Regions from separate parts of the Sphaerisporangium sp. NPDC051017 genome, predicted to be linked through region 2. Evidence: riboswitches for the same ligand, from Rfam matches in the RefSeq annotation. Region 2 holds a riboswitch; each other region holds the start of a gene.
The links. Region 2 has a riboswitch for cyclic di-AMP ahead of AB0M95_RS13170 (hypothetical protein). Riboswitches for the same ligand answer to the same signal wherever they lie in the genome.

Region 1 (10,157 bases), on a different contig from region 2:
CCTGTCCCGCGCCATCGCCCGGCTCGAACGAGAGCTCGGCGTCACGCTGCTGGAGCGCACCAGCCGCAAGGTCACGCTCACCGAGGCCGGGGCCGTGCTTCTGTCGGAGGGGCGCGCGATCCTCAGCGCGGTGGCCGCAGCTGAGCGGCGTACTCAGCAGGCTGCGCAAAGGCGCCCCCACCTCGTCCTCGCCGTCAAATCCGGCACCGCCGGCGAGTTGCTGGCCAAACTGCTCGATGCCTACCGCGCGGAGCCCGGCGCAGCGACCGTCGATCTGTTGCTCTGCGAGGCGCATCAGCAGCAAAAATTGCTGCAGAACGGGCAAGCCGATGTGGCTCTGCTGCACTTGCCATTCGATTCGACGGTCGGACTCGACACCGAAATTCTGTATACCGAGGGACAGGTGGCGATCCTGCCCACCTCTCACTCACTTGCCGGCCGCTCTCAGGTTCGGATGGCCGAGGTCACCGCATTGCAGGAACTCCCGATGGCTCGCTGGCCCGGTCCTGGCGGCAACTACCCGGAGGGACCAGGGGCAGAGGTACGGAACCTGACACAGCTCTTCCAGCTGATCGCGCTCGGCCGTACCACCGTGATCGTGCCCGAGTCCACCAGCACCGACCTGCGCCGGGATCTCGCCGCCGTTCCGGTCCTGGATGCCCCGCCCGTGACAACGGTGATCGCTTGGCCGCCGCAGAGCCGGCTTCGCGCAGTCGCCGACCTGATCCGCGTGGCAACACGTCTTTGACCGGCTGTTCTGTGCCCGTAGTGTCACCCATCCATGTCTGAAACGCGAGGTTTGGGTGGGAAAGGTAGATCTTCTAATGCTTTCGAGGGGTAATGTTGGCTTTGTCCTGACTTGGTGGGTAAGGTCTTAACCCAAGACGGGCGGTGACCTGGTCTTCAGCCCGAAGGCCGCCGCCCCGAACGTCGAATCTCCGAAGCCCGCAACGGGGCCGAGGGGAACCGGGGACCCAAGTCCTTGGGGTGAATCCGCGCGAGCGGTAGGGAGCGACTCCAATCCCGAACCCGTCAGCTAACCCGGTAGGCGTGATTGGAGAGGAGATCGAGTGGAGCACCCCACTCCGCGGCACCCATCCCCCGGGCTACCCTAAGCCCCGGATCTCGCCGTCAGAAGCGGCGGACAAATCGGCTCGGAGCAGCCGTCTCACCGGGCGAGTAGCTCGCCCTCTGTGACGTGGTGGTTGACGCCACAACTTTCTGCACTAGCACGGAAACGCGCGGATCCCGGCGATTGACATGGTCTCGCCGATCCAGTGATCAGACAGCGCCTTCCACTCCCGCATCGGTGCCGCCCTCGGCCCGGAGTCGCGGTCCTTGTCTTCTGATGAAAGATCCGACCTCCCCATGACTTCATTCGCTGTCCCCCCCACCTGGCGACCGGCTTCCTGCATCGCCGGCGCCTGCCTCGCCGCGGTGACGGCCTTCGGCGCGACCGCCATCGCCGACGCCGACGCGCAGAGCGTCCTTGCCCCCGTGCCCGCCGACGGCGCGGTCACCGAACCGGCCTTCCAGGGCAAGCCCGTCCTTCTCCATGGATCCACGAAGGCCTCGTACTTCTGGGACGACGCCTCCGGCCGTATGGGAGACACGGGCATGCCCGCGATCGGCAAGCCGATGCAGAAGGGGCTCTTCGCGAGCCCGAGCTGGCCGCTCGGCACCGAGGGATACGTGATGTACAAGGGAAAGAAGGCGCCCTTCTTCATCGGCGACCGCGGCCCCGGCATCCCTTCCAGCAGCGGCGTGATGCTCGACATCGACGGCAAGACCTTCGCGGAACTGACCGGCGGCACCTTCAGCGACTCCACCCTCACGGTGAAGGGCTTCGACGCCGGACACATCAAGGTCGACTACGTGGTCACCAAGTGGGGCGACGGCAAGGGCAAGAAGAACCTCCCCGTCCCCTTCTCCAGCGGTGCCTGGGCGTCCTACGACCACCACCCCGCCACTCCGCCGCGCACCCCGGTCGTCCTGGCCGGCGACTGAGCCACGACTCCCTCGGCGTGAGGCCCCCGTCACGAAGACCCCGGTAGGTCGGTCCCGGACGCGAAGGGCGAGGCTGAGAGCGGCGGCCCCCTGAAGCCTGGGCCACCGCGAGCCACCGGATACGCCGTCCACTCGATGTGCGCACCCGCGCGGGTGCTGCTAAAGTCGCCGTAGTCAATGCGCCGCTAGCTCAGTTGGTTAGAGCAGCTGACTCTTAATCAGCGGGTCCGGGGTTCGAGTCCCTGGCGGCGCACCACGGTTAATGCCGATGACCTGGGCATCCTCTGCTGGCGGAGGGTGCCCACAGTCATTTCCGGGCCTGTAAAGGACCGGCGCGACACCCTTGGCGGTGGGCCGGTGCGGCAACGCGGCGGTAACACCGCCTGGCTGTCAGGCTCGGTAGGCCGAGGCGAGTCTGTGGCCGGCCTCTTCCAGGTCCGTGGGGGAGCTGAAGCTGAAGCTGAGGCGAAGGCCCGGCTCGGCGAGGGGGCCGAAGAGGGCGCCGTCCATCGCGCGGACGCCGGTGGGTTCGATGGCCTGGGCGTTCAGGCCGTGCAGCCAGAGGAAGAAGCCGCCGTGGGGGACGGCGAAGGCGTCGGCTCCTCCCGCGCGCAGGCCGGAGACGAGGGCGTCGCGCCTGGCCTTCAGTTGGTCGCGAAGCCAGAGGAGGCGCCGGTCGTAGGCGCCGTGCTGGATGAGAGGCGTGACCGCCAGGGACGTGAGGTGGTTGACGCCGCCTCCGCTGGACAGCAGGCCTTCGCCGGCGAGCCTGGTGACCAGGGCGGGGTCGGCGAGCATCCAGCCGAGCCGCAGGCCGGGGCCGAGGGTCTTGGCGAAGCTGCACAGCCGCACGACCCCGTCGTACCCGGCCATCGCCGCCAGCGGGGCGGGCAGGTCGATCGGGTCGAGGCAGAGCTCGGCGTAGGCGTCGTCCTCGACGATCGGGAGGCCGTGATCCTGGGCGACCTCCAGCAGATCGGCGCGTCGCCGCCCGCCGATCACGCGGCCCGTGGGGTTGTGGAAGGTGGGGATGAGGTACGCGAACGCCGCCCGGTCGCCGTCCGCCCGCAGGTCGAGCAACAGGTCAGAGAGCGCGGCGGGGTCGGGACCCTCGGCGTCCTCAGGGATGGGCACGGTCCGTAAGCCGCAGTCGGAGAAGATCCGCTTGGCGAGGTGGTAGCTGGCCCACTCGCACAGCACGACGTCGCCCGGCGCGCCGAGCCTTGTCGCCAGGAGGTGCAGCGCCTGTGAGGTCCCGGCGGTGATCAGGACGTTCTCGGGCCCGCACGGGTATCCGCCCGCGGCCTTCGCCCGCTCGGCCAGCGCGCCGCGCAGGGGCGCCACCCCCGCGTTCGCCCCGTAAGTCAGCGCCGCGGGCCCGTACTCGTCCAGCGCCTCGGCGTAGGCGCTGGCCATCATCCCGGTGGGGAGCAGCTCGGGGTCCAGATACCCGTCCGCGAGGTCGAGGACTCCGTCCGGGGGAACGCCCTGGACGATGCCCGGTGTCCACATCGGCGGAAGCTGTCGCGGTGCCTGCATGACCCGGGCCCAATCTCGTGGACGGCGGCCGGCGGCGGGTGGTGGCCGCCGGGAGCAGAGTGATCACCTGAGTCATATCGGGGACGCTCCGCCGCAGTCAAGGCCCCGCCGCGCGCGCTCACCCCACCATGCGCACGTATAGGTGGGATCAGCAGGGGAAAGTGGAATCGGCGCGGTGTCACGGAATGTGAGGAGGGCTCGGGAAATGGTGGGAAGACGAGGGACGATGCGGGAGCGAACCGCCAGGGCGGCGACGTGCCGTGTCTATTGGGCATCACAGCGTGGAAATCGGCATGGTGGCGAGACGGAAGCATCGCGGGGCTTCCTGGCGGGCCGTGGTCGTGTCAATTCATTGGGCGGGGGCGCGGTGCTCATTGGGCGGGGGCGCGGTGCGGCGGCGTGCCTGTGAGGGGCGGGAGAATGGAGCCGTCCAGGCCCTCATTTGAAGGCCCGGGAATCGCCCGCCGCCTGACTTCGTGAGAGCGGACCATCCCGGCGCGATATGCCCGGTGCGATATGCCCGGCGCGGGGGTGGTGGTGTTTCCGCTGCACAGGCTCCACAACGGCCCTCGACCACTGGTCAGCGGACCAGTCATGGGCGGGCGGTTGGACGGACGGCGGTGGAGCGTGTACGCCCTGTGGGCGGGTGATCTGTGCGATCGGAAGAAAGGCGAATGAGGGGGAGCAAGTGGGCGATGACGGGCGGGCCAATCCCCACTGACGGCGAAACTGAACATAATTCGGTTTGTGTTCGCCCAGGTGCCCGGATGCCGCGCCGGAGGGGGAAACGAATTCCCGACTAACCGGCTGGAGACCCTGTGGCAGGCGTGCTCACCGCCACAGGGCCGCGAACGGCGACCGGATGACCCCGTACGGCGGCGCAGGATTCGCCGTTCCACACCCCGCCGACCCGTCGCCGAATCAAAGGACCGCGGTGAGCGGGAAGGAGACGGCCCGGCGATCGCACGTGGACACCGCACCGGGCGACTCTGCGGGCGCGGCGGTTCGGCACGGGCCGGCCGGGCCTGCTGGTCAGTTCGGCACGCGCATCCGCGCGGCGTGCAGGTGCTCGTAGTACGGGAGGTGGTAGTCGAGGTAGGCGGCGAGTTTCGGGTTGTCGCGGACGAAGTCGGTGTCGGTGCCGGCGGTGCGGACGAAGCCGTCGGTGCGGCTCGTCGACTCGTGCCAGCGCTGGGTCTTGCGCCAGTCGTCGCGCACCCCGGGCTGCCAGCTCAGCGCGTCGGGGACGAACGGGATCGAGACGCGGGCGCAGTACTCCTTGACCGTGCCGACCGGGTTCTCGATCAGGTCCTCGGAGTCGATCACGACGGGAGGCGTCTGCGACCTGGCCGCGACCGCGTCGTAGATCTCGGCGAGCCAGGCGAACCCGATCTCGTCCCGGCCGAGGTCGGCGTTGAGCTTGAAGTGGGAGGCGATGGCCTGTTCGGGGTGACGGATGATGAAGGTGTGGGTCGCCTCCGTGAGGAAGCGCTCGTCGGCGAGCAGCCCGGGGTAGTGGAAGTCCGTGGTGTCCTTGAAAAAGACCGGCTCGCGGGCGGCCAGCTCACGCAGGGTAGCGATCAACTCGGCTTCTGTGCGCGCCGTGAAGGGGCCCACCTGCGCCTCGCCGAAATCGGCGACATGCGAGAACGGTTCGTGCACCACGGTGTAGTCGCCACGGGCGGCCATCATTCTCAGGAATGCGGTCGACCGGGAACGCGGCGCGCTCCACAATGCTAAAATCCGGGGCGCTTCCTGGGTTCCGTCGTTCATTACGCTGGCCTCCGCCTGTTCGTGGTCGTGCGGAAAGGATATGACGGTTCGCCGTCGATTTCCGCATGTGGGTCGCGGGTGGTTCGAGTGCGCCGATCGGCGCTTCACGCGAGCCCGGCGTGAGAGCGTGGATGGCTGGGCCATGACGCCATGACCTGCGAAGACTCGCCTGTCCGTGCCTGGTGGGCGTGGCTTGGAAGGAGGCGGCCGGGTCCGGATCCGCCGATTTCCGTATCCCGCGCGGACGCCTGGCGGAATTCGGTGGGCGGGCCCGGTACGGCGCGGTCTCCGGGGATCAGGACGCCGAATGCTCATCTGCCTGCCCGGCGGGCACCGGTTTCCCCGGACATTGCGCCGGATAGGCCAAGGGCCATCTCCTTGTGGCGATTACCCGGGCCTCCTCGTGGCGATTACGCGGGCTGTTCGCGCGTGTACACGGCAATGCCTCCGGCAATCCGAGCGGACGCGGGGCCGGCAATCTTCGCGCGTTCTCGCGGACGGTCGCCGTCGCGGGTGTGAACACGCGCCGCGTCTCCGGAGAACATCTCCCGCCGGGCGGCTCCCGCACGGCGGAACGGACCGGCTCATCGCGTCGTCCTGCGCGTCCCCGCATTCGCCTGGAACGCGCGGTCGTATTCGGCCGTTCATGCCGGGAATACGATGCACGGTGCCCGCCGCCGGCGCGCCGCCGGGTTCGGCGGAATGCTCTGGATTCAGCGCGACGGCGTTTCGGGGGCGGCCGGAGCGGTGAATGGGTGGATGCCGTGAACGGCGTCGGCGGAGGTGGCTCGCGGATGCCGTGAATTCCGTTACTCTGTGCGCCTCCGTTCGCGCCCGTGTTCACCTTGCGAATGCCTCGCGGAAATCGGTGTGACGGTGCCCGGAGAACTCGGAAGGCCGCCGGCCGCCGGTTCCGCCGGGGAATCATTTTCGGACGCCCTGGGAAAAAGGCCGCTCATTTGTCAGGAGGATTTCAGGCCGGACGGCCGGAGGCCTCGCGTCGCATTCCTCTCCATGCCTGCGTGCACGGGTGGTGAGGCCGTCCGTTTTCGGCGGTGGACCGGGTTCGGGTCCTCCGTATTCAGGCGGCGTGCACACCGGCGAACCGAATCGGGGAGATCGCCGGGCACGGTCGCCTGGACGGTCGAAACGGGTTAGGAATTCATGGCGCGGAATCCTCTGTGTCCGATTCGCGGTGCGGGGAATGCGCGGTGTGGGCGCTCGTCGACGTGCGCATTCGTACGTGGTACGACCTGCGGCGAGGTGGTGGGATGGGGGCCGGCGCATAGGGGGCAGAGGTCGGATCACTGGGGTGGCGGAATGTTCTCGTGGGGAGGCGGACCGCGTTCGCGGACCGATACCACCGGCCTGTGGGCGGCGGGCATCGCCGGTGGGGCCGGGACCGTACGGGAGTCGTACGGTGGAATGCCATGTTCAGAAGCCGGTCGGCGGTACGGCCTTCACGCGGCTCGCCGTGCGAGGCGGGCGGGGCGGGCGCCGTAAATCATGGTCGCCCGGGGACACGTCCGGGCGGCGGAACCCCCAGTAAGCGCAATTTGGGATATCGGTGCCATGATCGAACATATTGGCACATGTCGCCAAGGTCGCTTGATCGATTCCGTACCCGCGCGTCGCCCGCCCAGGAATGCGGCCCGGCCCTGAGGTCATGGCCAAAAAGGGGCGGCCACCTGGAACGTCCTCCTATGGACGGTCGTGAACGCGGCGACCGTGGAGCCTCGGACCCGGCTCTGATCGCGACCTCGGGGAATGTCGCCCGGATCGCGACCCGGGGACGCCCGCGCGCCGTGTGCGCGCGCCGCGAGCGTCATGGACGCCGGTTTTCGGACATCCCCTATTGAGGTTAAGTAGGTGGGGTCGATCCCGGATTAGAGGCGACCGAAATGCGTGAATTCGGTCCTGTCGTCAAGATTGACATGCGACGTCCACCGCCGGGATAATCTCCAGGTGCCATCCCTATTGCAAAATGTGACCTTCGACTGCGCGGTTCCTGTCAAGCTGGCGCGGTTCTGGAGCGAGGTCACGGGACAGCCCGTCGATGATTACGATTCCTTCTACGCGACGGTGACGCTGCCGAATGAGACGGTGCTCTACTTCGCCCGGGTCCCCGAGTCGAAGACCGTCAAGAATCGCGTGCATCTCTGCTTGCGGCCGGATGTCCTCCGCGACGTCGAGGTCGACCGTCTGATCGGAATCGGCGCGCGTTTGGTGGCCGATCGCCGTAGGCCCAACGGTCAGGGTTGGGTGGTGCTGGCCGACCCCGAGGGGAACGAATTCTGTGTTCTCCGCAGCGCCGCGGAGCGATGACGATTACGTAGCGTTTAGCTCCACTTACGCAGCGCAATAGCCGACTGCTCTTGAGACAAACTAAAGAACCAGGCTTGACAGAGTTCGGTCGCAGATGCAAGCTTCTCGTTAGGGCGGGCATGGAGATCCCTTTTGCTGGGGGTTTGTTCGGACTTGGGCGAGGTCGTGCGACGTCATTTGAATTCTTCGAATGACAAGGTATTCCGCGCAGGTTATGTGGGGGGACACCGCGCACGGGATGGTCGCCGGCAGGTGAACGGCTCTCGAAAAGGAACTTGCGCGAAAAGGAATTAGTGAGGTTCGCTTTGCTGCGAGTACCCGGGAAGCGAGAGAGACCGACCGAGGTCGTCGTCGAACAGACCAGTTCAGGGCAGGTGTTATAACCGTGCACTGTCGGGTCCTGATCTGCGACGAGACCACCCTGGTCAGGGACGGTCTGCGTACCTTGTTGGACGCGGAGTCCGACATCACCGTGGTGGACACCACGGACAGCGGGCAACGCGCGATCATGCTGGTCCGCACGTATCGGCCACACGTGGTGGTCACAGGCCTCACCCTGCAGGGCATGCTCGGCATCGAGCTGATCCGCCGCCTGCTGCGGGAGGAACTCGACCCCGTCCCCAGAGTCGTGGTGTTCGCCACCAACGAGCACGACGACACGCTGACTCACGACACACTCACCAATGTGCTGCACGCCGGCGCCAGCGGCCTGCTCACCCGCGAGACCAGTCGCGACGACCTCGTCGCCGCGATCAGGACCGTCGCCAGCGGACAGGCGATGCTCACCCCGCGGATGACGCAGCGCCTGCTGGACTGGTTCCGCCAGCACAAGACCGAGCCGGACGACATGCTGCAGCCGTACGCGGCCGCGCTCACCGAGCGCGAGCGCGAGGTGCTGCTGCTCACCGCGCGCGGGATGTCCACCGAGGACATCGGAGTGACCCTGTCCATCTCCGTGGCCACGGTCCGCACGCACATCTACCGGCTGCGCAACAAGCTTCAGTTGCGCGACCGCGCCCAGCTCGTGTCGTTCGCCTACCGCGCCGGCATGATGCAGACGGAGTACGACCTGGCCAACAACTGACCGGGCCAGACATGGCGGGCGACTGAAACGCTCAACAGGCCGTAGGGAAGGCCCCTCACCTCCGCCGGGGTGAGGGGCCTTCCGCGTGAAACCCGTCAGACCCGGGCCAGCGCCTCCTCCACCGCGTGCGCCACGCGCGGCAGGTTCCGCTCGTCGAACACGCTGTAGTGGTCACCGGACAGGGCCAGGTGGTGGAACTCGCCGGTCGACTGCCGCCGCCACGCCTCGGTGGTCGCCGCGTGCGCCCCGGCCATCAGCGCGTACACCGGGCCGTCGTACGGCGCCGGCGGGTGGTAACGGTACAGCGCCTCGGCGGCCCCGGCGAAGATGTGGTAACGGTCGGCCGTCTCCTCCTCCGACAGGTCCAGCGACACGCCGGCCCTGGCCAGCATGTCCGGAATCGGGCTGAGGCTGTCCAGCGGCTTGACCAGCCAGCCCAGTTCACTGGTCGGCACGCCCTGGAGCCGGGACACGTCGTAGACGAACTGCCGGCGCAGCTCCTCCTCGTCGGGCACGGCCACGCCGAGGTCCACGGCGTACTCGGCGTCGAAGATCATGACCGGCTGCCGGGCCCCGGTGCGCTCGGCGTGCTGCCGGGCGACCTCGAAGGCCAGGCAGCCGCCGAACGACCACCCGGCGAACACGCACGCCGACGGGTCCAGTTCCGCGGCCAGCTCGTCCAGGATGCGGGCGCCGACGTCGACCAGCCGCCGCTCGATCGGCTTGGCGCGGTCGCCGGGCCTGCTCAGGCAGCCGAGCACGGGGAACCCCTCGCGCAGCGCCCGGGTCAGCGGCACGTAGCAGAACAGCGCGCCGCCGCTCGGGTTCATCAGCACGAGGGTGCGCGGCTCGGTGCCGGGGCGCATGACCACGGCCTGGCTGTCGCGCACGGCCGCCGCCTGCGCCCGCCGCGCGAGCATCTGCTCGTACAGCTTGCGGCGCTCGGGGGACAGCTTGCTCAGCTTGTCCTCGTTGGGTTGGGAATCGGTGGAGGTCATCGGTTCTCCCCTTCGAGACGGGCGTTGACCTCGTCCTCCGACATGGACTCCAGCATCGTGAGCAGCTCGTCCTCGCTCATGTCGTCCATGCGCTGGGAGTCGACGATGCCGGCGATGTGCGCCGGGGTGGGGGACAGGAAGAAGTCCGCCAGCGAGATGCGCACCTTGAAGCGGCGGTTGATGGACGAGATGAGCTGGGCGGCCTGCAGGCTGTTGCCGCCGAGCTGGAAGAAGTCGTCGCCGACGCCGACGCGCTCGTTGCGCAGCAGCGGGCCCATGATCTCCTGGACCAGGACGCGCTCGGTCTCGGTCCTCGGCTGGGCCACCGGCCCGCTGCCCGCCAGCGGCTCGGGGTCCGGCAGCGCGCGCCGGTTCACCTTGCCGCTGCTGTTCAGCGGCAGCTCGGGCAGGTCGACGAAGTACGAGGGGAT
Region 2 (10,157 bases):
ACTGTAATGGAATCGGGGCCGGTGGCGCGCCCGCCGCCCGTACGGCGCGGCCTGATGGACCCGCGCCGGACGGGACTGCGACAATAGGGGGGTGCGCGTCTACATCGCCGCCGATCACGCCGGCTACGAACTGAAGAATCACCTGGTCTCGACGCTCAAGGAGCGGGGTCACGAGGCCGTGGACGAAGGTCCCTTCGTCTACGACGCCGAGGACGACTACCCGATTTTCATATTCCGCGCCGCCGAGGCCGTGGCCAACGACCCGGGCAGCTTCGGCGTGGTGATCGGCGGCTCGGGTAACGGCGAGCAGATCGCCGCCAACAAGGTGCGCGGCATCCGCGCGGCCCTCGCCTGGAGCGAGGAGACTGCCGAGCTGGCCCGCCGCCACAACGACGCCAACGTCATCAGCCTGGGCGCGCGCATGCACTCGCACGAGGAGGCCGCGCGCTTCGTCGAGGTCTTCCTGGAGACCCCGTTCTCCGGCGACGAAAGGCACAGGCGCCGCATCGCCCAGATCGAGGCCTACGAGGCCACCGGAGTGATCCCCCCGCTGCCGTAGGGCTGTGCCTATTGCCGTGCCATCCGGCACGGCGGTTCGGGGCGCCCCTTTTGGCGGCGTTCTTCCGCCCTCAGGCGCAAGGGATCGTTCCTCACCCTTGCCCGCGAGGACTCCAGAACACCGCCTTGCCTCGCTTCGGGCGGGTCAGGAGTCGCGGTGGCGGGGGTCGGGTCTGCGCTGGGGCTCGGCGCCGCGTGTCGCCTCGGTCCTCCTCGCCTGGGGGTCGGCCTTGCGGGTGGCCTCGTCGCGCAGGGGGCGCCGGTCCGCGGCGTCCTGCTGCTCGCCGGTCGGGCGCGAGACGTCCCGCGCCCGCATCGCCGTGATCGGGGTGATCTGCAAGCTCTGAAGTGCCATGTCCAGATGGTAGGCCGCCGCGCCTCGAATCACCGAGCGGAGCGTGGCCATAGGCACAGTTCGGGGAAGGGCGCCCCGCAGCCGTGCCGGAGGCGCGGCCATGAACGCTGTTTAGAAGATGAGTCCTCCCCACGGGCGGGTCTCCCAGGACATGGCCGCCGACAGCGCGCGGATCGCCCCCGGCCGCGTCTCGCGGATGATGCCCGCGGCCTCGTAGGAGCCGAGCGCACGTCCGCCCAGGTACGCGGCCCCCAGCACGCTGACCGGAAGCTCGATGTCGGCCGGGTCGTTCGTGCGGTGGCAGGTGGCGCCCGAGGCGTCGGCGGACAGCCGCCACCGTCCGGCGTTCCACGGGCAGAAGGTGTCGGTGACATCGATGACGACGTCCACGGGCGCGGAGTAGGCGCGGTAGGGCAGGGCGCGGTCGACGTCCACCACGCGCGCCCACATGTCGTCCAGCCAGCCGGCGTTCAGCAGGCGCGGCTCGGTGAGCAGGTGCATGAGGGGGTCGTCCACCGGCCGGCTCGGGGCGAACACCCGCGCGACCAGGTCGCGCTCGAGCACGTGCCGCCACAGCAGCGCGTACGCCGCCGGGTCCAGCCCGAACAGGTCGGACACCCGTAGCTCGCCGTCCGGCAGGTCGTGGTCGGTCACGCCGGCCTTCGCGCGGAACAGGACGTAGCCTCGCGGCCCGGCGTCGTCCTCGGCCACCACGCAGCGCAGCGAGGACCTGCCCCGGCGGGACTTTTCGTCGTCGGCCAGGATCGCGTCCCACATCGCCGGGCTGCGCCGGTACAGGCCGGGACGGCTCGGCAGGACGGACTCGAACACCTTCTCCAGGTCGCCGCGGGCCGCGGCCGGACGCACCACGCGCAGCCGCAGCGAGGGGTCCGACGGCGCGTGGTCGGCGAGCCGCGCGCCGCGCGTCGGGATGCGGAAGAACAGGTTGTCCACGGCCCTGCCGTAGCCGAACCGGCCGTAGATGGCCCCTTCGGAGGCGTACAGCAGCGCCACGGGTTCGCCGCCCTCGTGCAGGCTTTCGAGCTGGGTGCGCATGAGCCTGGACAGGATGCCTCTGCGCCGATGCGAGGGTATGACACAAACGGCCGATACACCGCATACGGGGCGTGGCCCGCCGGGCAGCGTCATGGTCAGACTCAGGCCCACCGTGGAACCCACCAGCCGGTCGCCGTCGTAGGCGCCGAGCATGCGGTCGAACTCCATCAGGGCCTTGAACCGCTCGACCCGCGCGGGGCTGTAGTCCTCGACGAAGGCTTCTTGGTCGATCTCCACCCATTGCGGCCAATCCGACTCGTCCATGGGGCGGATGACCGTCTCTGGCCTGGGCTTTGGTTGGCTGTTCATCCGATTAACGTTAGGACCGGGCAAACCGGATCGGCCACCTAATATCCCCGTTTAATGATCAAGGTCTTGGTCAAGTCTGCTGCCCAAAGGGCCGGGGGACAGATAGAGTCGAGGCCATCATGAGTTCTCGTCCGGCGCCGCTGATCCCTCCACGGCTCCGCGCGATCTTGGTTCGCGTCCCGTTCCTCGTGCGGATCGTGCGCTTCCTCCGCAGGGGGCCACTGGCGCGCGACCGGAACCTTCTCATCACCCTCAGCGCGCTCACGCTCCTGCTCGGCGCGCTCGCCGCGCGGGTCTCCGCCGAGTGGTTCTCGCCCAGCCTGCTCATCCTGGTCACGCTGGTCGGCGGGCTCCAGCTCCGGCTGCGCAGTCTGGCCGTCCTCATCGGCGCGGTGGGGGTCGCGCTGGCCTACATCGCCGCAGTCCTGGGCTTCCGGTCGGTCGGCCCCGGGCTGCTCGTCACCGTCGGCTTCACCACCGTGCTCGCCTTCCTCATGGCCCGTACGCGCGGCAAGCTCGGCGTCCAGGGCCTGCGCGGCGACGCCATGCTGCTGGAACTGCGCGACCGGCTCAAACGGCAGGGCGACCTGCCCGCGCTGCCCAAGGACTGGGGCAGGCGCGTCGTGCTCAAGCAGGCGGGTGGCTCCTCCTTCGGCGGAGACTTCCTGGTCTCCACGCGCCACGGGTCGATCCTGGAGGTCGCGCTGGTCGACGTGTCCGGCAAGGGCGTGGACGCGGGCACGCGCGCCCTCATGCTGTCGGGCACGTTCGGGGGTCTGCTGGGCTCGGTCGAGTCGTTCCTGCCCGCCTGCAACGCCTACCTCCACCGCCAGCCCGAGGGGGAGGGGTTCGTCACGGCCGTCCACCTGCGCCTCGACCTGGCCACCGGGGCCTACGAGATCACCTCGGCCGGCCATCCCCCCGTGGTGAAGTTCGACGCGGGAACGGGCACCTGGCAGGTGTCGGCGGCCAAGGGCGTGGTCCTGGGCGTCGTGCCCGATCTGCACTGCGAGCCCGACAGCGGCGTCCTGCACAAGGGCGACGCGCTCATGCTCTACACCGACGGGCTGATCGAGCAGCCCGGGCGGGACATCGATTCCGGCCTCGACCGGCTGCTCGGAGAGGCCGAGCGCCTGGTGCCCTCGGGCTTCCACGACGGCGCGGGTCCCCTCGTCAACTCGATGTCCGCGGGGCACAACGACGACTGCGCCCTCATCCTCATCTGGCGTCCCTGACCTGCCGGTCTCTACAGCCAGCCCGCCTCGGCGGCGATCCTGACGGCGTCCACGCGGTTGCGCGCCCCTGTCTTGCAGATGATGCGGGATAAGTGGTTTCGGACCGTTCCTACGGATAAATAGAGCTTCGCCGCGATCTCCTTGGAGGCGGCCCCCTGCGCCGCGATGCGCAGCACGTCCATCTCGCGGGGCGTCAGCGGGTTGTCGGCCGAGGTCAGCGCGGCGATGGCGAGGTCGGAGTCGACGGCCTTGCGCCCGGCGGCGACGCGGCGGATGCCGTCCGCGAGGTGCTCGGGGGCGATGTCGATGCTCAGGAATCCCAGCGCGTGGGCCGCGAAGGCGCGCCGGACCTGGCCTGGATTGGGCTGGCCCGACAGCAGCAGCACCCGGCAGCGGGGAGCCTTCTCGTGCAGGCGCGCGGCGGCGGTGAACCCGTCGACGTCCGGAAGGTCCACGTCGATCACCGCGGCGTCCGGGTCGAGTTCAAGCGCGGCCGGGATGATGTATTCGCCGGAGGCGACATCGGCGATCACCATGAGATCCTGCTCCCCGTTCAGCGACGCCACCAGTCCCCGGCGTACCAGCGGGAGATGTTCGGCGACCAGGATGCGTATCAAGGCGCTCCCTTGAGTGGCCCTGGAACAGATCCGGCAAATGCCGCTTCGCCGGTTCATATCCCACGGTGTCTAGATGATTGCTTACCGTCAATGCAGTCTCCCGATTCGGTCCACGCCGCGCAAGTCACTCCTACGGTTGGTCGTCGATGCGGTCTTTCGGGGTACGGCGGGGTCCGCCGGGGAGTTCGGTTAGGCTCGGAGGGGGCAATGTAAACAGCAGGCATCTTCTCCGCAGGTGGGGGTAGCACCTATGAGCTGGCTCATCGTGGCCGGGTTTCTCATCTTCTTCCTCGGGATGGCCTTGTCCATTGCCCTGCACGAGTTCGGGCACCTGGTACCCGCCAAGTTCTTCGGGGTCAGGGTCACGCAGTACATGGTCGGTTTCGGTCCGACGGTCTGGTCGCGGCGCCGCGGTGAAACCGAATACGGCCTGAAGTGGATTCCGTTCGGCGGTTACATCCGCATGATCGGCCCGCTGCCCCCGCGGCCCGACGACGGCGGCAAACTGCGCTCCATGCCCACCGGCCCCTGGCAGGGCCTCATCGAGAGCGCCCGGCAGGCATCTCTGGAGGAGGTCGGCCCCGGCGACGAGGACCGCGTCCTGTACCGCAAGCCGTGGTGGCAGCGCCTCATCATCTTCCTCGGCGGCCCGCTGATGAACTTCGTGCTGGCCTTCGCCCTGTTCTCGGTCGTCTTCATGGGCTTCGGCATCGAGGTCACCAAGCCCACCGTCGCCAAGGTCTCCGAGTGCGTCATGACCCTCGCGCAGGAGACCAAGGGGCAGAAGTGCGACTCGTCCTTCAAGCCCACGCCCGCCGCGCAGGCGGGCCTGCGGACGAACGACACGATCGTCTCCTTCGGCGGCACGCCCGTGCGCACCTGGGAGGACGCCACCCGGCTGATCCGCGCGCACGGCGCCGGCCCCGTCGCCATCGGCATCCACCGCGACGGCAAGCCGATGACGCTCACCACCACCCTCATCGCCCAGGACCGCCCCTCGGCCGCCGATCCGAGGAAGATGGACAAGAACGTCGGCTTCCTCGGCGTCACGCCCGTCATCGTCGTCGAGAAGCAGGGGCCGGGGTACGCCGTCGGCGCGATGTGGAACATGACCGTCCGCACGGCGCAGGCCCTGGCGCAGTTCCCCCAGAAGCTCGTCGGCGTGTACCAGGCAGCCTTCGGCGGGGCCGAGCGCGCGATCGACAGCCCGCAGAGCGTCGTCGGCGCGGGCAGGATCGGCGGTGAGATCGCCGCCTCCAAGCTCCCGCTGGAGGGGAAGATCGCCCTGTTCCTCCAGTTGCTCGGCGGCATGAACCTCGCGGTCGGCATGTTCAACCTCGTCCCGCTGCTGCCCCTGGACGGTGGCCAGATCGCGGGCGCGCTGTGGGAGGGCCTCAAGCGCGGGTACGCCCGGGTGCGCCGCCGCGCGATGCCGGGGCACGTCGACATCGCCAAGGCCCTGCCGCTGACGTACGGCGTGGTGGCGGTGCTGTTCGTGGTCTTCGGCCTGCTGATCTACGCCGACATCGTCAACCCGATCCGCCTGACGGGCTGACCCTCACTCGCCGGAGGCGCCGCCCGGCCGGCGGCGCCTCGTCCGGCGTTCAGTACATCGAGATGTGCACGTGGTCGAAGTGGTTGGCCGTGACGCCGCCCCGGTCCTCCATCGCGCGCCAGCCCGGGAAGCCCAGGTTGTAGATGCGCTGCCGGTAGATGACGTACTTCACGCCCAGCTTGCCGCCGTTCTTGATCGCCCAGGCGGCGATCGCGCCGCCCAGCGCCGCCTGTCCGGCGGACGGCATCGCGCCGCCCGAGCTGAGCATGAAGTCGCAGGCCCTCCCCAGCGGATGCTCGCCGGAGTCCTCGGGCCGGTAGCAGCCGACCGGGAAGCTCAGGTCGAAGTGGCTGCGCACCTCCGCCCGCATCAGGCGCATCCGCGGGGTGATGTTGTCGCTCCCGGCGGGCAGTTCGGGGGCCCACGATCCGTTGGCCCGCTTGCCGGGCGCGTTCGGCACGAGCGCGTCCAGCTTGTCCTTGATCTGGCCGATCAGCCGCTCGGCGTCCTTGCGCTGAGCGGTCACCTCGGCCACGTCGCCGCGCAGGCGCACGGTGAGCCGCGCGGCCTCGTCCGAGGCTTTCCTGCGCTCGTCCCGTACCACCGCGAACTTCGCGATCTTGGCGTTCTGCTCTTCCTGGAGCTGGAGGAGCAGGGCGGCGCCGCCGTAGCCGGGGGACATGAGCTGGCCCGCGACGCCGAGGTCGCCCGCCTGGTACTGGAGCTGGGCGAGGTCGCCCACCTGCTCCTGCACCGCCTCCAGGCCCTGCTCGGCCTCCTTGAGGCGTGAGCGCGACGCCTTCTCGGCCGCCTTGGCCTCGGCCACGGCGACGCGCTTGGCGTTGTACTTCTCGATCAGCCGGTCGACCTGCTTGCCGAGCGATTCCAGTTGTGCCTTGAGCTGCTTCTCCGTCGGTTTGGGGGCGGCGCTCGCGGCCGCCGCCGGGGCGAGCGTGTGCCCGGCCATGGTGAACATGGTGAGAACGGTCATGACGCCTGCGGCCACGGTGGCGTGGCGGCCGGTGGTCGGGGGCAGAGCCCTCTCCTCTCCATCCGCCGACCGGGTTAGCTGACGGGTTCGGGCCGGAGCAGCCCTACCACGACGTGGATTCACCCCAGAACCGTTGGGTCCCCGGTTCCCGGGCGGGGCACCCGGGATTAGGCGTACCGGCCGTTACGGCCGGTGTTCGATGGATGTTAGTGGTTGACCGTACCTCGCGGTAGCTTTGTGGTGAATTGTCCTAAAAACCGTCTTGTGTCCGGAGTTGTCGGGCCGCCTCCTCGGGCGGCACGTCGTTCACGAAGGCGCCCATGGCGGACTCCGACCCCGCCAGGTACTTCAGCTTCTGCGGCGCCCTGCGGATGCTGAAAAGCTGCAGGTGCAGGTAGGCGAGGTCGCGCCCCTCGCGCACCGGCGCCTGGTGCCAGGCCGCGACGTACGGCATGGGCACGTCGAACAGGCCGTCCAGCCGCCGTAGCACCCCGGTGTACAACGGGCCGAACGCCGCGCGCTCCTCCACGTTCAGCGACCCCAGGTCGGGGACCCGCCGGTTCAGGTACACGTGCACCTCGAACGGCCAGCGCGCCGCGGCGGGGACGAACGCCGTCCAGTGGTCGTTCGCCGCCACCACGCGGATCTCGGCCTTGCGCTCGGCCGCCAGAACGTCGGCGAACAGGTCGCCGCCCGTACGCTCGCGGTAGCGCGCGGCGGAGGCGAGCATCTGCCGGGTCCGCGGGGTCACGTACGGATACGCGTAGATCTGCCCGTGCGGGTGCGACAGGGTGATGCCGATCTCCGCGCCGCGGTTCTCGAAGCAGAACACCTGCTCCACGCCCGGCAGCGCGGACAGCTCCGCCGTCCGGTCCGCCCAGGCCGTCAGGACCAGATCGACCCGCTCGGGGGAGAGCGCGGCGAACGAGGAATCGTGCTCGGAGGTGAAGCACACCACCTCGCACCGCCCCACGCCGGGCCGCACCTCGCTCAGCCCGCCGGGCTCCTCGTAGGTGCCCTCGTGGTCGCTGAAGGAGGGGAAGCGGTTCTCGAACACCGCGACGTCGTACTCGGGGGAGGGGATCTCGGTCCGCCTGCCGGGCACCGAGGGGCACAGCGGGCACTGGTCGGCCGGAGGCAGGAACGTACGGCCCTGCCGGTGCCCGGCGACGGCGACCCACTCGTCCATGATCGGGTCGTGGCGGAGCTCGGAGGCCCGGGGCCGCGCGGGCAGCTCGCGCGTGTCGGGCGCGCCGCGGTCGGCGTCGTCACGCCGGTCGAAATAGATCAGCTCGCGTCCGTCGGCCAGGTGGGTGACGGTTCGCTTCACTGGGCCGCCACCTGCGCCGCCTCGCCCGGTTCCGCCAGCACCAGCGTGCCGACCTGGTCGGACAGCAGGGGCCTCGCCTCCTCCGGCAGGCCCGTGTCGCTGACCAGCACGTGCGCCTCCTCCAGTTTGGCGATCGTGCTGATGCCGACGGTGCCCCACTTGGTGTGGTCGGCCAGCACGACGAGCTGCTGCGCGGCGGCGACGAGCTCCCGGTTCGTCTCCGCCTCCAGCAGGTTGGGTGTGGTGAAACCCGCCCGCGGGTTCATGCCGTGCACGCCCAGCATCAGGGTGTCGACGTTCAGCTCGCGGATCGCGGCCACCGCGACCGGCCCGACCAGCGCGTCCGACGGCGTGCGCACCCCGCCGGTGAGCACCACGGTCTGGTCCGGACGGCCCGCGCGGTGGAAGACGTCGGCCACCTGCAGGGAATTGGTGATGACGGTCAGCTCGGGGACGTCGACCAGGTGGTGGGCGAGGGTCCAGGTCGTCGTGCCGGCCGACAGCGCGACGGCGGTGCCGGGCCGTACGAGCTCCGCGGCCCGGCGCGCGATGGCCTCCTTCTCGGCCTGCTGGCGCACGGACTTCGCGGCGAACCCGGGCTCCTCGGTCGACCCCGCCCCCGTGGCCGTGGCGCCGCCGTGGACCTTCTCGATAAGCCCTCGTTCCGCCAGGACCTCCAGGTCGCGGCGGATCGTCATGTCGGACACCCCGAGCTCGCGCACCAGATCGGCGACCCGCGCCGCGCCGTTCCTGCGTACGCGCTCGAGGATCGCCTGCTGCCGTTGCTGGGCCAGCATCGTCGCTCCTCTTCAACAGATTTCCCCAAATTATCACATATTAGTACCGGTCCAATGTTGGAATGTGATGCCGGAACGCTCACTTCGACGGACCGGCCGCTGTGACGATTCGCGACGTCCCCGGCCCGCGTCTGCGCTCTCTTTGACGTTTGGGCCTTGTGCGGAACCCGGTCACGGGACCAGATTGGAAACAGGAATCGAACAGGAAGGGACGCCAAGATGGCCAGACGTGCGCGCAAGGGCCGGGCCCGCAAGAAGAGGAAGGCCAACCACGGCAAGCGGCCGAACGCGCGCTGACCCTCCCCCGGGCCTCCAAGCCGCGCTCAGGCCCCTTCCGGGGCTCCTTCGTCCTCCAGACGCCCGCTGCGGCCCCAGGCCGCCAGCAGGCGCGTCTGCGCGTCGGCGTGGTCCGGTGACAGCGGGCGATCTCCTATCACTCCTGCCTGCCGGTAGGACTCCTCGGCCCCGGCGAACCACGCCGTGCACACCTCCACCAGCTCCGGGTCGAGGCGGTCGTCGCCGCCGATCGCCGTCGCGAGGTCCCACGTGTGGATCAGCGTGTCCGCGAAGAGCTCGGTGATGTACTCCTCGCCGGGAATGTCCCCGAAGGACAGGCGGACCGTGCGGGTCGGCACGTCGTCCGGCTCCATCGCGCGCACCGCGGCCGCCGCGGCGACGTCGAACGCCTTCACCGGGTCGTCCCCGAGCAGGTCGCCGTCCAGCAGATCACCGAGTTCCCCGGCCGACCTGCCCGCGAGAAGCTCCGGCGCCCACAGGCTCTCGCCCACCAGATGCTCGACCAGAGTGCGGACGTTCCAGTCCGCACACGGCGTGGGGAGACGCCACTGGTCGGCCTTGACCTGGTGCACGTACACGCCGAAGTGGTCGAGAGCCCGGCGGTACGCCTCGCGGATGTCCATCGTCATCATGCCCCTCCCGCGTCCTCGCCCCCGACGTTAACCCGCCGCGCAAGAACTCGTCAGGGGGCCCTGCGCCCGCCTCTCAGCGGGAGGAGCACCGGCGTGTCGTGTCCATTTCACCCGAGACCGGCCAGCGCGTCCTCGACCGCCCGGTGGAACGTCGGATACGCGTAGATCATGCTCCTCAGCCGCTCGACCGGGATCCGCGCGTGCACCGCGAGCGTCAGCAGGCCGAGCACCTCCCCGCCGGACGGTCCCGCGCACGTCGCGCCCGCCAGGACGTTGCCGTCCGCGACGAGCTTCACGAAGCCCTCGGACCGCGCGATCCACCCGCGGGCGGAAAGCGGCGTGACGGCGACGCGCACGTCCAGGCCCTGCTCCCGGGCCTGCCGCTCGGTCAGCCCGACCGCGCCGACCTCCGGATCGGTGAAGGT
Region 3 (10,157 bases), on a different contig from region 2:
GCTCGGCGGCGAGCCGCTCCATGCGGGCCTGGAGCGCCGCGAACACCGGGCCTGGATCCTGCTCCATGGCGGACTTGGCGATGTCGACGTGGCGGTGGTAGTCGTCGACGGTCTGCCGGCCCTCGCAGGGCGCGCCGCAGCGGCCCATCTCGGCCAGCGCGCAGGCGGACCGGCGGGTGCGCGGGGTGATGCGCTCGGTGCACTGGCGTAAGGGCACGGCCTCGTGCAGCGCCGTCCTGGCGTCCTCGGCGCCGCGGGTGGAGGTGAAGGGGCCGAGGTAGGTGGCCGCGTCGCCCTTGACCTCGCGGACGATCGACAGGCGCGGGAACGGCTCGTCGGTGAGCTTGAGCCAGAAGACCTTCTCGGGGAAGCGTGAGCGCCGGTTGTAGCGCGGTTTGGTGGAGCCGATGAGGCGCAGCTCTCTGACCTCGGCCTCCAGCCCGGTGGCGCAGATGATCGGCCGGACGCGCTGGGCGATGCCGATCATCTCGCGGATGCGGGGCCGGGTCTCGCTCGCGGTGAAGTAGGACCGCACGCGCTGGCGCAGGTCGCCGCTCTTGCCGACGTACAGCGCCTCGCCGCGGTCGTCCTCGAAGACGTAGACGCCCGGGGCGCTCGGGATCGCGGCCGCGAGGTGGCGTTTGCGCTTCTGCTCGGGCGTGGGGGCCCGCACGAAGCCCTTGAGCTCCTCCAGGGTGTGCACCCCGTACGCCCCGACGCGCTCGATCAGGACGTGGAGGACGTCGACGGTGGCCTTGGCGTCGGCCAGGGCGCGGTGGCAGGGCTCGGTGGAGCTTCTGAAGACCCGGGCCAGCGTGGAGAGCTTGCAGTTGGGCACCTCGTCGCGGGTGAGGACGCGGCGGGCGAGATCGGCGGTGTCGACCACCGGGTTGGCGGGGGGAGGGTAGCCGCCGGCCTGGCAGACGGCCTTGACGAAGCCGACGTCGAACGGGGCGTTGTGCGCGACGAGCGTGGACCCGCGGATGAACTCCAGGAAGGACGGCAGGACCTGCTCGACGCGGGGGGCGGCCATCACCATGACGTCGGTGATGCCGGTCAGGACGGTGATGAACGGGGGGATGGGACGGCCGGGATCGACCAGGGTGGCGAACTCGCCGAGCACCTCGCCCCCGCGCACCTTGACCGCGCCGATCTCGGTGATGGCGTGCTCAGAGGGGGAGCCGCCGGTCGTCTCCAGGTCGAACACGACGAAGGTCACCTGGTCGAGGGGCGTGCCCAGCTCGTCCAGCGTTCCTTGAACCCCGATCTCCACGTCCATGACCATACGATCGCGGACCGACAGTTCCGAGGGGGGCACGGGAAACGCGTCCCGAATCCGTATGACTCGGGAACGCAACCCGGCATACGGACGGTCGTTATACGGCTTGTGTTCGATGTGCCCCTGGCGCACCGGACGCGGTGCCGGTGCCGTTACCGGTAGCGAAAGAATGCCATTTTTCGCTATTTGTCCTTTTTGGCCCCCTAGTTATCGGAGGTACACATGCGCAAGACGTCCGCCTTGCTGGCATCCCTCGCCCTGGCGGCGGGCTCCCTGCTGTTACCCGCCGCCCCCGCCCAGGCCGGGACGGCGCCCGCCGCCGGCAAGGCGTCGGCCCAGGCGAGCGCCGGCGCCCAGAACGCCGGCCCCGCCCGGGTCAACGTGAGCTACCCGCGGGGCATGCGGCGCGGCGGCTACGCGACCTACACCTACAAGGTCACCGACGCGGGCAGGTTGCAGGACGACGCCCTCGTGCTCGCGACGATCCTGCCCGCCAAGGTGGTGTCCAAGGTCCGGTTCGTGAAGAAGCCGTCGAACGCCTCCTGCGGCTACCGCAACCTCCGCGTCTACTGCGTCGTCCGCCTCGGGAGCGCGAACACGCTGAGCATGCAGTTCCGCGTCTACGTGAAGTACAGGTACGCGGGCGACTTCAAGGCCGACCACTACTGGACCCCGGTGAGCTACGAGCCGGGGCTCAGCGCCTGGGACTACGTCCGGCAGGTGGGCAGGGAAGACCGCATCGGCCGGTCGACGACGAAGATCTCGCTGCGCTGAGCGCCCGCGCCCGGTCCCGCGCGAGCGCCGCGGGCCCGGGCGCGGTCCGTACACCTGGGATCACATCTTCGTCCCCGCCCCGTTCGCCCCTGCTTCACCAGGCGGGTCGGCGCCGCGGATGACCGCACGCAGCACGCGCGGCGTGGGGAACCGGGTACTGAGCGCTCTGACCACGGACGCGACAGCCGTACCCTTATCGGATAGGGAGATTCTGAACGGCCAGTCAGCTAGGGGAAGTCGGATGAGTTCAGCCGGTGAAGGTCTGTCTCGCCCGCTGCCCGAGCAGGTCCGCTTACACGTCGTCGAGCTCGCGGCCCAGGTGCTCGGCTCGATGCAGCCCGCGGCGATTCCGCCGCCGCTGCGTGGCATCGCCAGGTTCGACCCGCGCAAGCGCGCCCGCCTGGGCAGCGCGCCGATCGCCGCCCAGCTGGAGACGGACAAGGAGTTCCGCGAGATCGTCGCCGAGGCGCTCAACGACGCCTGGCCCGAGCTGGTCGCCAGCCTGGAGGAAGGCAACGTGCCCCCCGCCGCCGAGCCGGTGCTCGTGGCGGCCGCGGCCTACCTGACCCGCCCGCCCGGCTGGCCGGACCTGGTGGAGACCGCCCGCGCCGACCTGGAGCAGGTGGCGGCCGCCGCCGAGGGCAACGCGCAGGAGCAGACGCTGACACGGCTGCGCGAGCAGCTCGCCGCCCAGAAGACCGCGGCCAAGGAGGAGGCCGACCGCCTGCGCGAGCAGCTCAAGGCGTCCCGCGCCGAGGTCGCCGACCTGCGCCGCCGGCTGCACGACGCCCGCGAGCGCGGCAGGGTCGCCGAGGAGCGCGCCGCCGAGCTGGAGACGCTCGCCCAGGAGGCCAGGGCGGCGGTCAGCTCGGCCGCCAGCGCGGGCGAGACCGAGCTGCGCAAGCTGCGCGAGCGCCTCACCGACGCCGAGCGGCAGCTCGAGGCCAGCCGCCGCGCGGCGCGCGAGGGGCGCAGCATCGAGGACGCGCGCATCCGCGTCCTGCTGGACAGCCTGCAGGACGCCGCGGCCGGGCTGCGCAGCGAGCTCGGGCTGCCCGTCGCCATCAGCAGGCCGGCCGACTCGGTGAGCGCGGTCGCCCCCGGCCGCCCGTCGGTCAGGGCCGTGCCCGCCCGCGCGCTCGCCGACGACGACCCGGCGCTGCTCGACCAGCTCCTGGCGCTCCCGCAGCTCCACCTGATCGTCGACGGGTACAACGTCACGAAGACCGGCTACCCCTCGCTGACGTTGCTCGACCAGCGCTCGCGCCTGCTCACGGGGCTGGGCGGCCTGGCGGCGCAGACGCGCGTCGAGCTCACCTGCGCGTTCGACGGCGCCGAGCTGAACGGGCCCGTGCAGGTGTCCGCGCCGCGTGGCGTCCGCGTGCTGTTCAGCGCGCCCGGAGAGATCGCCGACGACCTGATACGGCAGCTCGTCCGGGCCGAGCCGCCGGGGCGCGCGGTGGCGGTCGTGTCCTCCGACCGCGAGGTGGCCGATTCGGTGCGCCGCATGGGCGCCCGTCCCGTGCCCTCCACGCTCCTGCTGCGCCGCCTCGGCCGCGCCTGACCGACCCTCGTACGGACCCCGCCCCGGCCACGGCTGAAGGCTCCCCTGAACCGCGGGTGTCCGGGCGGCCAGGTGGCGGCGGGCGCCAGACGAATTCGTGGGGAAAAGGTGCAGGTTTCTTTGCCTTTTCTGTAGGATCACGCCCCAGGTTGTCTAACTTGTCTCACTCGAGGGGGCTGTCGTCCCAGTGCTTGCGCGTGTCCGGGGAGTCGGGCGGATACCAGTGGTCACCGGCCTCATCGCCGCCGTCCTGGTGACGCAGGCGGTGGGGGCCGAGGCGAAGCCGAAGCCCACCATCGCCCAGACCAAGGCCAGGCTCGCCAAGCTCAACGACCAGGCCGACCATGTGGTCGAGAAGTACAACCAGGCCAGCGAGCAGTGGAAGAAGGCCCGCAAGGACTACAACGCGCTGAACGGCAAGTTCAAGCAGCAGCTGGAGCGCATGGACAGCCTGCGCGCGGGCCTGGTGTCGGTCGCGGTGAGCACCTACCAGTCGGGCGACATGCTGGCGCTGCCCAACCTGGTCACCCAGGGGGACCCCGAGGCGCTGCTCAGCGGGCTCGCCTCGGTCGACCAGCTCGCGACGGACCGGGCGCACAAGGTGGCCGAGTACGAGGAGGCCACCCGCTCCATCAGGGGCCAGCGCGACGGCGCCAAGGACGCCTACGACGAGGCGGTCAAGCTGCTGAACGAGCTGCGCACGCAGAAGAAGGACGTCGAGAAGCTGGTCGGCGAGCAGGAGCGGCTCCTGCGCCGGCTGAACGCCTACAACCCCGGCAATCCCAACAGCCCCGGCATCAAGTACACCGGCCCGGCGTCGGGCAACGCCCGCGCGGCGCTGCAGTACGCCTTCGCGCAGGTGGGCAAGCCCTACCGCTACGGTGGTACCGGTCCCGGTTCCTTCGACTGCTCGGGGCTCACGCAGATGGCCTGGCGCGCGGCCGGCGTCAGCCTTCCCCGGACCGCAGCCGGGCAGTACTCCTGGGGCTCCTCGCGCAGGGTCTCCCTGAACGCCCTGGCGCCCGGCGACCTGCTGTTCGCCTCGGGGCTCGGTCACGTCGGCATGTACGCGGGCGGCGGCAAGATGGTGCACGCCCCGCGTACGGGGGACGTCGTGAAGGTCGTCCCGCTGTCGTCCTACCACGGCATCTTCGCGGCCGTACGGCCCTGACGCTCCGTCGGGCCGCGTGAGCGGCGGGGAAACCCGCGCGTAACCCCGCGCGTCCGCCGGTGTGCCGGTCTAGGGTGAGGGACGGCCCGGATCGTCGCGGCCGGGTCCCGAAGGGGAGCGGAGCATGCCGGTCCTGGTGCCGCCAACAAGCCCGCCGCCCGCCACGCTCGGCGGGTGTCACCTGATGATGGCCGAGGACGGGCGTGCATGACCGTCGTCGGGATCACCGGGCACCAGTCGATGCCGCCGCGGGCCCGGGCCCACGCAGAACGGGAGCTGAGCGCGCTGCTGGCCGCTCTGGAGGCGCCGCTCGTGGGCTGGAGCAGCCTTGCCGCGGGCGCCGATCAGCTCTTCGCCGAGATCCTCCTGCGCCTCGGAGGCGAGTTGCGGGTCGTCGTGCCGTCCCGCGGGTACGAGGCGACGTTCCGGGGCCCGGACCTGGACGCCTACCACCGGCTGCTCGCCGCCGCCGGCGTCGTGACGGTGCTGGACTTCGCGGAGCCGGGGGCGGCCGCCTACCACGCCGCCGGGTGCTTCGTCGTCGAGAACTCCGAGATCGTCGCGGCCGTCTGGGACGGCAGGCCCGCGCGCGGGCTCGGGGGGACGGCCGACGCCATCCGGCACGCCCGCGACCACGGGCGCGAGGTCGTGGTCATCTGGCCGGAGGGCGTCGAGCGCTTCTGAGCCGGTCTCCGGCCGCCCGCCCGCCCGGGCCGTTCTGTACGGAGCCGTTCCGCTGCGGCCGATGGCTCCAGGGTAATACTGTGCTATCGAGATATATGACGAATTGACTTCTGCGAAAAGCTCGGAACATGGGGGAATGGTTTGCTTTCCGAGAGATTCCCGTTCTGACGTACGGCCGGGGGGTGAGGTTCTCGGTACCCTTCGTGGGGATAATTGATGACAATTCCGCAAAACCGAGTATTGACTTCGGCTCGCTTTCCTGGATGCAAGAGCGACTTAGTCCATATTGCTGTCCAATTCAGGACACGGCGGGAGCATCGGGAAGGTCGCGGTCACGCTTGAGAGGCCCCGCGAGCAGGATGAAGCCCGTCAGGGTCATCCCGCCGGTCATGATCCACATGGCGGGCCGCACGCCGAGGGAGTCGCCCAGCGCGCCGCCGAGCAGAGCGCCGAGCGGGATCGTGCCGAGGTTGACGAACTGCATGGACACCGACGCCCGGCCCAGAAGGTGACGCGGCGTGTACACCTGCCGGAAACTCCCCTTGATCACGTTGCCCGCCACCACCCCCGCGGCGATGACGAACCCGCCCCCCATCGCCGGCGCCAGCCCCCATCCCGGGAACGCGGCCGGGATCAGCAGGACGAACGGCAGGCACCCGATCTCGGCCGCCGGCACGCCCACGACCAGCGCGTTCGCCTGCAGGACGGTGATGGCCACGAGCGGCAGGGCCACAGTGGTGACCGAGCTTCCGAACGCGCCGGCCGTCTCGCCGACCCACAGCAGCCGGAAGTCGCGCTCGCGTAGCAGCCCGCCGCGCCTCCGAAGCCCGGGGGGACGGGCGTCCGCGCTCGGGGTTTCGGGGGGCAGGGTACCGGTGCCGGCGGGGCGCGCCCACGCGGGCCGGGCGCGGCGGGCCTTCACGGGCGCCCCGGGACGCCGAAGGTGAACACGAACACCGGGTCGCGGCGCCGGCCGTCGTCCGGGATCTCCCGCGTGGCCCAGCGCTCGTAGAGGCCGATGACCTCGTGGGACAGCTCGGACAGCTCCGAGGGCGTCAGCCGCAGCCACTTGTCGGTGGAGAAGGGCGCGCCGTGCCACGCCTCGCGCTCCTCCTCGGAGGAGGCGTAGTAGGCGCGCACGAGGTTGACGTGGTGTTCGAGGTTGAGCGACTCGGCCGCGCCGGCGATGGCCGCGGAGGCGGGGTCGCCCTCGAAGTCGCGCGTGGACCAGCGGATCGCGTTCGCGACCAGGCGCCACCAGCGTTCCCGCCGGTCGCGGGCCAGCTCGGGTGCCTCCTCGATCAGCTCTCCCGAGGCCAGGACGCGCAGGTGGTGGCTGACGTTCGCGACCGCCTGGCCGGTGTGGTCGGCCAGCATGCTGACCGTGCAGGGCCCGTAGACCCGCAGGGCGTCCATGAGCCGCCTGCGTAGGGGGTGGGCAAGGGCCGCCAGGACGCGGGAGTCGGTGATCTGCCGGACGTTCTCGTTCTCCATGGCCCCACGCTGGCATGCACAACGATTACTGTGCAAGAGGAATTGCTAAACACCTCTTGCATACTTGCATCTCTAGAGAGACCGCGCGGTCGGTCCCGGGCGACCAAGATCGCTAACTCGTGTGACTCCCGTGGCCGGTGGGACTTCTATCGGGCCAAGTTTCGGGATATGTGAGGGGAATCACATTCGGGTAACAGGCGTCATTGATATGCAGGCGTTATCTGGCGAAGATCGCGTTATTTGATCTACGTTCACCGGGCTGACCCTTTGCCGTAAATTGGCAAATCTTGTACCTTCTGGGCCGCGGCGAGCACGCCATGCCGTCGCGTTGTAGGCCGGACCGTCGCGGGGGCCGGCTTATGCAAGACCATCCATTCGGCCGCCGCCGTGAACACATAGGGAAACCGAGAAAACCACAGGCGGTGGTCTGCCGAATCCGTGCGGCAAGGAGCACGGAGCCGGGGAACCAATTGACCCCTACCCCAGGGGTCGGGGGTGAATCGGCGCCATTGCGCCGTAGGGCTACTTCCATGCCCGAATCCGTCAGCTAACCCGGTAGGCGTAAGTGGAAGAACCAAGGAGCGATCCTGTCCAGCACTACCCCTAGCCCCAGCCTGTCCAGATTCGCCCGGCTCTCCCTCAGCGGTGCCGCCCTCACCATGACGGCATCCGTCGCCGTGGTGCCGGTGCAGGCACCCTCGGCGGACGCGGCCGTCACGGCCATGGCGCAGAGCTCGGTCAAGGTCGGCAAGGTCATCAAGCCCGGCAAGACCGGGAAGACCTCCAAGACGACCAAGACGACCAAGACCACCAAGCTCACCAGGGCCGCCAGACAGCGGATCAAGGCGCACACCGCGGTGGAAGTGGCCAAGAAGCAGATCGGAGACCCGTACCGGTGGGGTGCCAGCGGCCCCGGTGCGTTCGACTGCTCAGGCCTGGTCGTGTACGCCTGGCGCAAGGCCGGTGTGAAGCTGCCGCGCATCGCGGCCAGCCAGTTCCGCTCCGTGCGGAAGAAGGTCTCCTGGAAGCACCTCAAGCCGGGCGACCTGATGTTCTTCTACGGACTGGGCCACGTCGGCATGTACGTCGGTCACGGCAAGATGATCCACTCTCCGCACAGCGGGACCCGTGTGCGGATCGACAAGCTGAACGGCTATCGCAAGAGCAGTTTCGTCGGAGCCGTTCGCCCCGGAGCGTGACCGGAGCGCGGGGGAACTTCCAAGGAGCCCTTTCCCCGGAAGCCTTCGCCCGCGCCCACCGGCCACGCGGCGGCCCCTCAGGGGCCCCGCCCGCCTCCACTCCCCTCGGAGGCGGGCGGGGCCTTCGGCGTTCCGGTCCGGAACACACGCGGAGACGGCGAAGCACCGGGCCGGGGAGCGGGTCGTGCCGCGCGGGGAGCGCCCCGGCGGGGGAGCGGCCAGGTAGATTGCCCGCATGCGCGTCGTGTGGCTGGGGACCGTGCTGGCGGGCCTGCTGGCCGCGCTGACCGTCCCCCCGTCGCCCCCGTCCCCCTCTGTGCCCCCACCGGCGCCCCCGTCCGCGTTCGTATCCCCGCACCTGCCCCCTGCGCCCCCGGGCATGTCCGCGGCCACGCCCCTGACCGCGCCGACCGTGCCCCCGACGCCCCCGGCGCCGGACGCCGTGACCGGCGAGCATCCGGAGATCTGGGGCCACGCGCGCGTTGTCCGCGGAACCCGCTCCCTGGTGATCGGCACGGCCACCGCGAGCGAAGCAGACCTCGCCGACCTCGCCCGCAGGGCCGACCGCGCGAGCCTCGTCGTCGCGCGGGTCGCCGGGCCGGTGCGCCCGCTGGTCCTGGTGCCCGCCACCACCGCGCAGGCGGCCACGCTCGCGGCCCCCGCCTCGGTGGACGGCCTCGCCGCCGTCGCCGCCACCGACCGCGTGATCATCGAGCCGGGCTCGTTCGCCCGCCTCAGCGACGCCGGCCGTGACGTCGTCCTCGCCCACGAGCTGACGCACGTCGCCACCGGGGCCGCGACCGACGCGCGCACCCCGAAATGGCTGGTCGAGGGCTTCGCCGACTACGTGGGCTACCTGCGCTCGGGCATCCCCGTCCGCGAGGCCGCCGCCGAGCTGGCCGCCGAGGTGCGCGCGGGCCGCACGCCGTCCGCGCTGCCCGGCCCGGACGATTTCGCCCCCGGATCGCCGCGCCTGGCCCAGGCGTACGAGGAGGCGTGGCTCGCCTGCCGGTATGTCGCGGCCCGTTACGGCGAACCCGCCCTGGTCGCCCTCTACCGTGAGTTCAGGAGGGGAGACAGGGCAGACGCGGCGGGGGCCCTCCCGCGCGCGCTCGGGGTGACGGCCGGGCGGTTCACCGGCGCCTGGCGCGCATACGTGAAGGCGGAGCTGTCCTGACGACGGCGGAAAGGCTGATATCGGTGGGGGAGCTGATCGAGGAGACCCGCCCGGGGCGGCGCATGGACGGGGGAATGCGCGCGGCCGGCATCGCCCTGGTCGTGCTCGGCGCGGCGGTGGCGGGGGTCGTCGCGGTGACGACGCCGTGGCAGGCCCTGAGCGGGGCCCGCGAGGTGCGGCCGGACCCCGCGCGCGACTTCACCGCCGCGCAGATCGACCGGGCCGCAGCGTTCGACTCGGCCGTCAGCCTGCCCGCCTACCTGTCGCTCGCGGTCACGCTGGTCGTGGCGGGCGTGTTCATCCTCACCTCGTTCGGCGCGTGGGCCGTCGACCGCCTCAGGGGGCCGTGGTGGCTGCGCGTCCCGCTCGGCGTGCTCGTCCTCTCGGCGGTGAGCCTGCTGCTGAAGTGGCCGCTCGGCATGTGGTACGAGACCCGCCTGCGCGCGTACGGGCTCTCCACCCAGGACTGGGCGGCGTGGTCCGCCGACCGGCTGAAGGGCTTCGCCGTCCAGGTCGTGACGACCGCCATCATGATCTTCGCCGTGGTCTGGCTGGCGCGCCGGTTCCGCGCCCGCTGGTGGATCCCGGCGTCGATCGGCGCCTTCGTGTTCACCGTCGCGGTCTCCTTCGTCTACCCGATCGTCGTGGAACCGCTGTTCAACGAATTCCGGCCGATGCCCGCCGGGCCGCTGCGCGCGGACCTGATCGCCATGGCCGCCCGCGACGGCGTCCCGGTCAAGGACGTCCTGGTCGCCGACGCCTCGCGCAGGACCACCGCCCTCAACGCCTACGTCTCCGGCTTCGGGGCGACGCGG

Region 1: another riboswitch for cyclic di-AMP. It lies ahead of AB0M95_RS06935 (hypothetical protein); the one in region 2 lies ahead of AB0M95_RS13170 (hypothetical protein).
Region 3: another riboswitch for cyclic di-AMP. It lies ahead of AB0M95_RS08790 (C40 family peptidase); the one in region 2 lies ahead of AB0M95_RS13170 (hypothetical protein).

The regions. Positions count from the first base shown of each region.
Region 1 is NZ_JBFBCI010000005.1:107,492-117,648, reverse strand. Features, by position in the region: gene AB0M95_RS06940 (LysR family transcriptional regulator) at 1-748, shown strand, start outside; cyclic di-AMP (ydaO/yuaA leader) riboswitch at 927-1,067, shown strand; gene AB0M95_RS06935 (hypothetical protein) at 1,369-2,007, shown strand; tRNA gene AB0M95_RS06930 (tRNA-Lys) at 2,187-2,263, shown strand; gene AB0M95_RS06925 (PLP-dependent aminotransferase family protein) at 2,398-3,546, opposite strand; gene AB0M95_RS06920 (sulfotransferase family protein) at 4,579-5,319, opposite strand; gene AB0M95_RS06915 (VOC family protein) at 7,285-7,644, shown strand; gene AB0M95_RS06910 (response regulator transcription factor) at 8,030-8,728, shown strand; gene AB0M95_RS06905 (thioesterase domain-containing protein) at 8,824-9,726, opposite strand; gene AB0M95_RS06900 (amino acid adenylation domain-containing protein) at 9,723-10,157, opposite strand, start outside.
Region 2 is NZ_JBFBCI010000012.1:30,731-40,887, reverse strand. Features, by position in the region: gene AB0M95_RS13200 (ribose-5-phosphate isomerase) at 92-559, shown strand; gene AB0M95_RS13195 (hypothetical protein) at 704-913, opposite strand; gene AB0M95_RS13190 (GNAT family N-acetyltransferase) at 1,025-2,278, opposite strand; gene AB0M95_RS13185 (PP2C family protein-serine/threonine phosphatase) at 2,398-3,513, shown strand; gene AB0M95_RS13180 (response regulator transcription factor) at 3,525-4,130, opposite strand; gene AB0M95_RS13175 (site-2 protease family protein) at 4,381-5,685, shown strand; gene AB0M95_RS13170 (hypothetical protein) at 5,735-6,676, opposite strand; cyclic di-AMP (ydaO/yuaA leader) riboswitch at 6,726-6,860, opposite strand; gene galT (galactose-1-phosphate uridylyltransferase) at 6,927-8,006, opposite strand; gene AB0M95_RS13160 (DeoR/GlpR family DNA-binding transcription regulator) at 8,003-8,803, opposite strand; gene AB0M95_RS13155 (TIGR03086 family metal-binding protein) at 9,127-9,732, opposite strand; gene AB0M95_RS13150 (NAD(P)/FAD-dependent oxidoreductase) at 9,840-10,157, opposite strand, start outside.
Region 3 is NZ_JBFBCI010000007.1:49,006-59,162, forward strand. Features, by position in the region: gene AB0M95_RS08755 (DEDD exonuclease domain-containing protein) at 1-1,279, opposite strand, end outside; gene AB0M95_RS08760 (hypothetical protein) at 1,502-2,053, shown strand; gene AB0M95_RS08765 (NYN domain-containing protein) at 2,295-3,617, shown strand; gene AB0M95_RS08770 (NlpC/P60 family protein) at 3,841-4,788, shown strand; gene AB0M95_RS08775 (hypothetical protein) at 4,996-5,472, shown strand; gene AB0M95_RS08780 (hypothetical protein) at 5,771-6,394, opposite strand; gene AB0M95_RS08785 (metalloregulator ArsR/SmtB family transcription factor) at 6,391-6,966, opposite strand; cyclic di-AMP (ydaO/yuaA leader) riboswitch at 7,385-7,543, shown strand; gene AB0M95_RS08790 (C40 family peptidase) at 7,626-8,165, shown strand; gene AB0M95_RS08795 (hypothetical protein) at 8,401-9,342, shown strand; gene AB0M95_RS08800 (M48 family metallopeptidase) at 9,366-10,157, shown strand, end outside.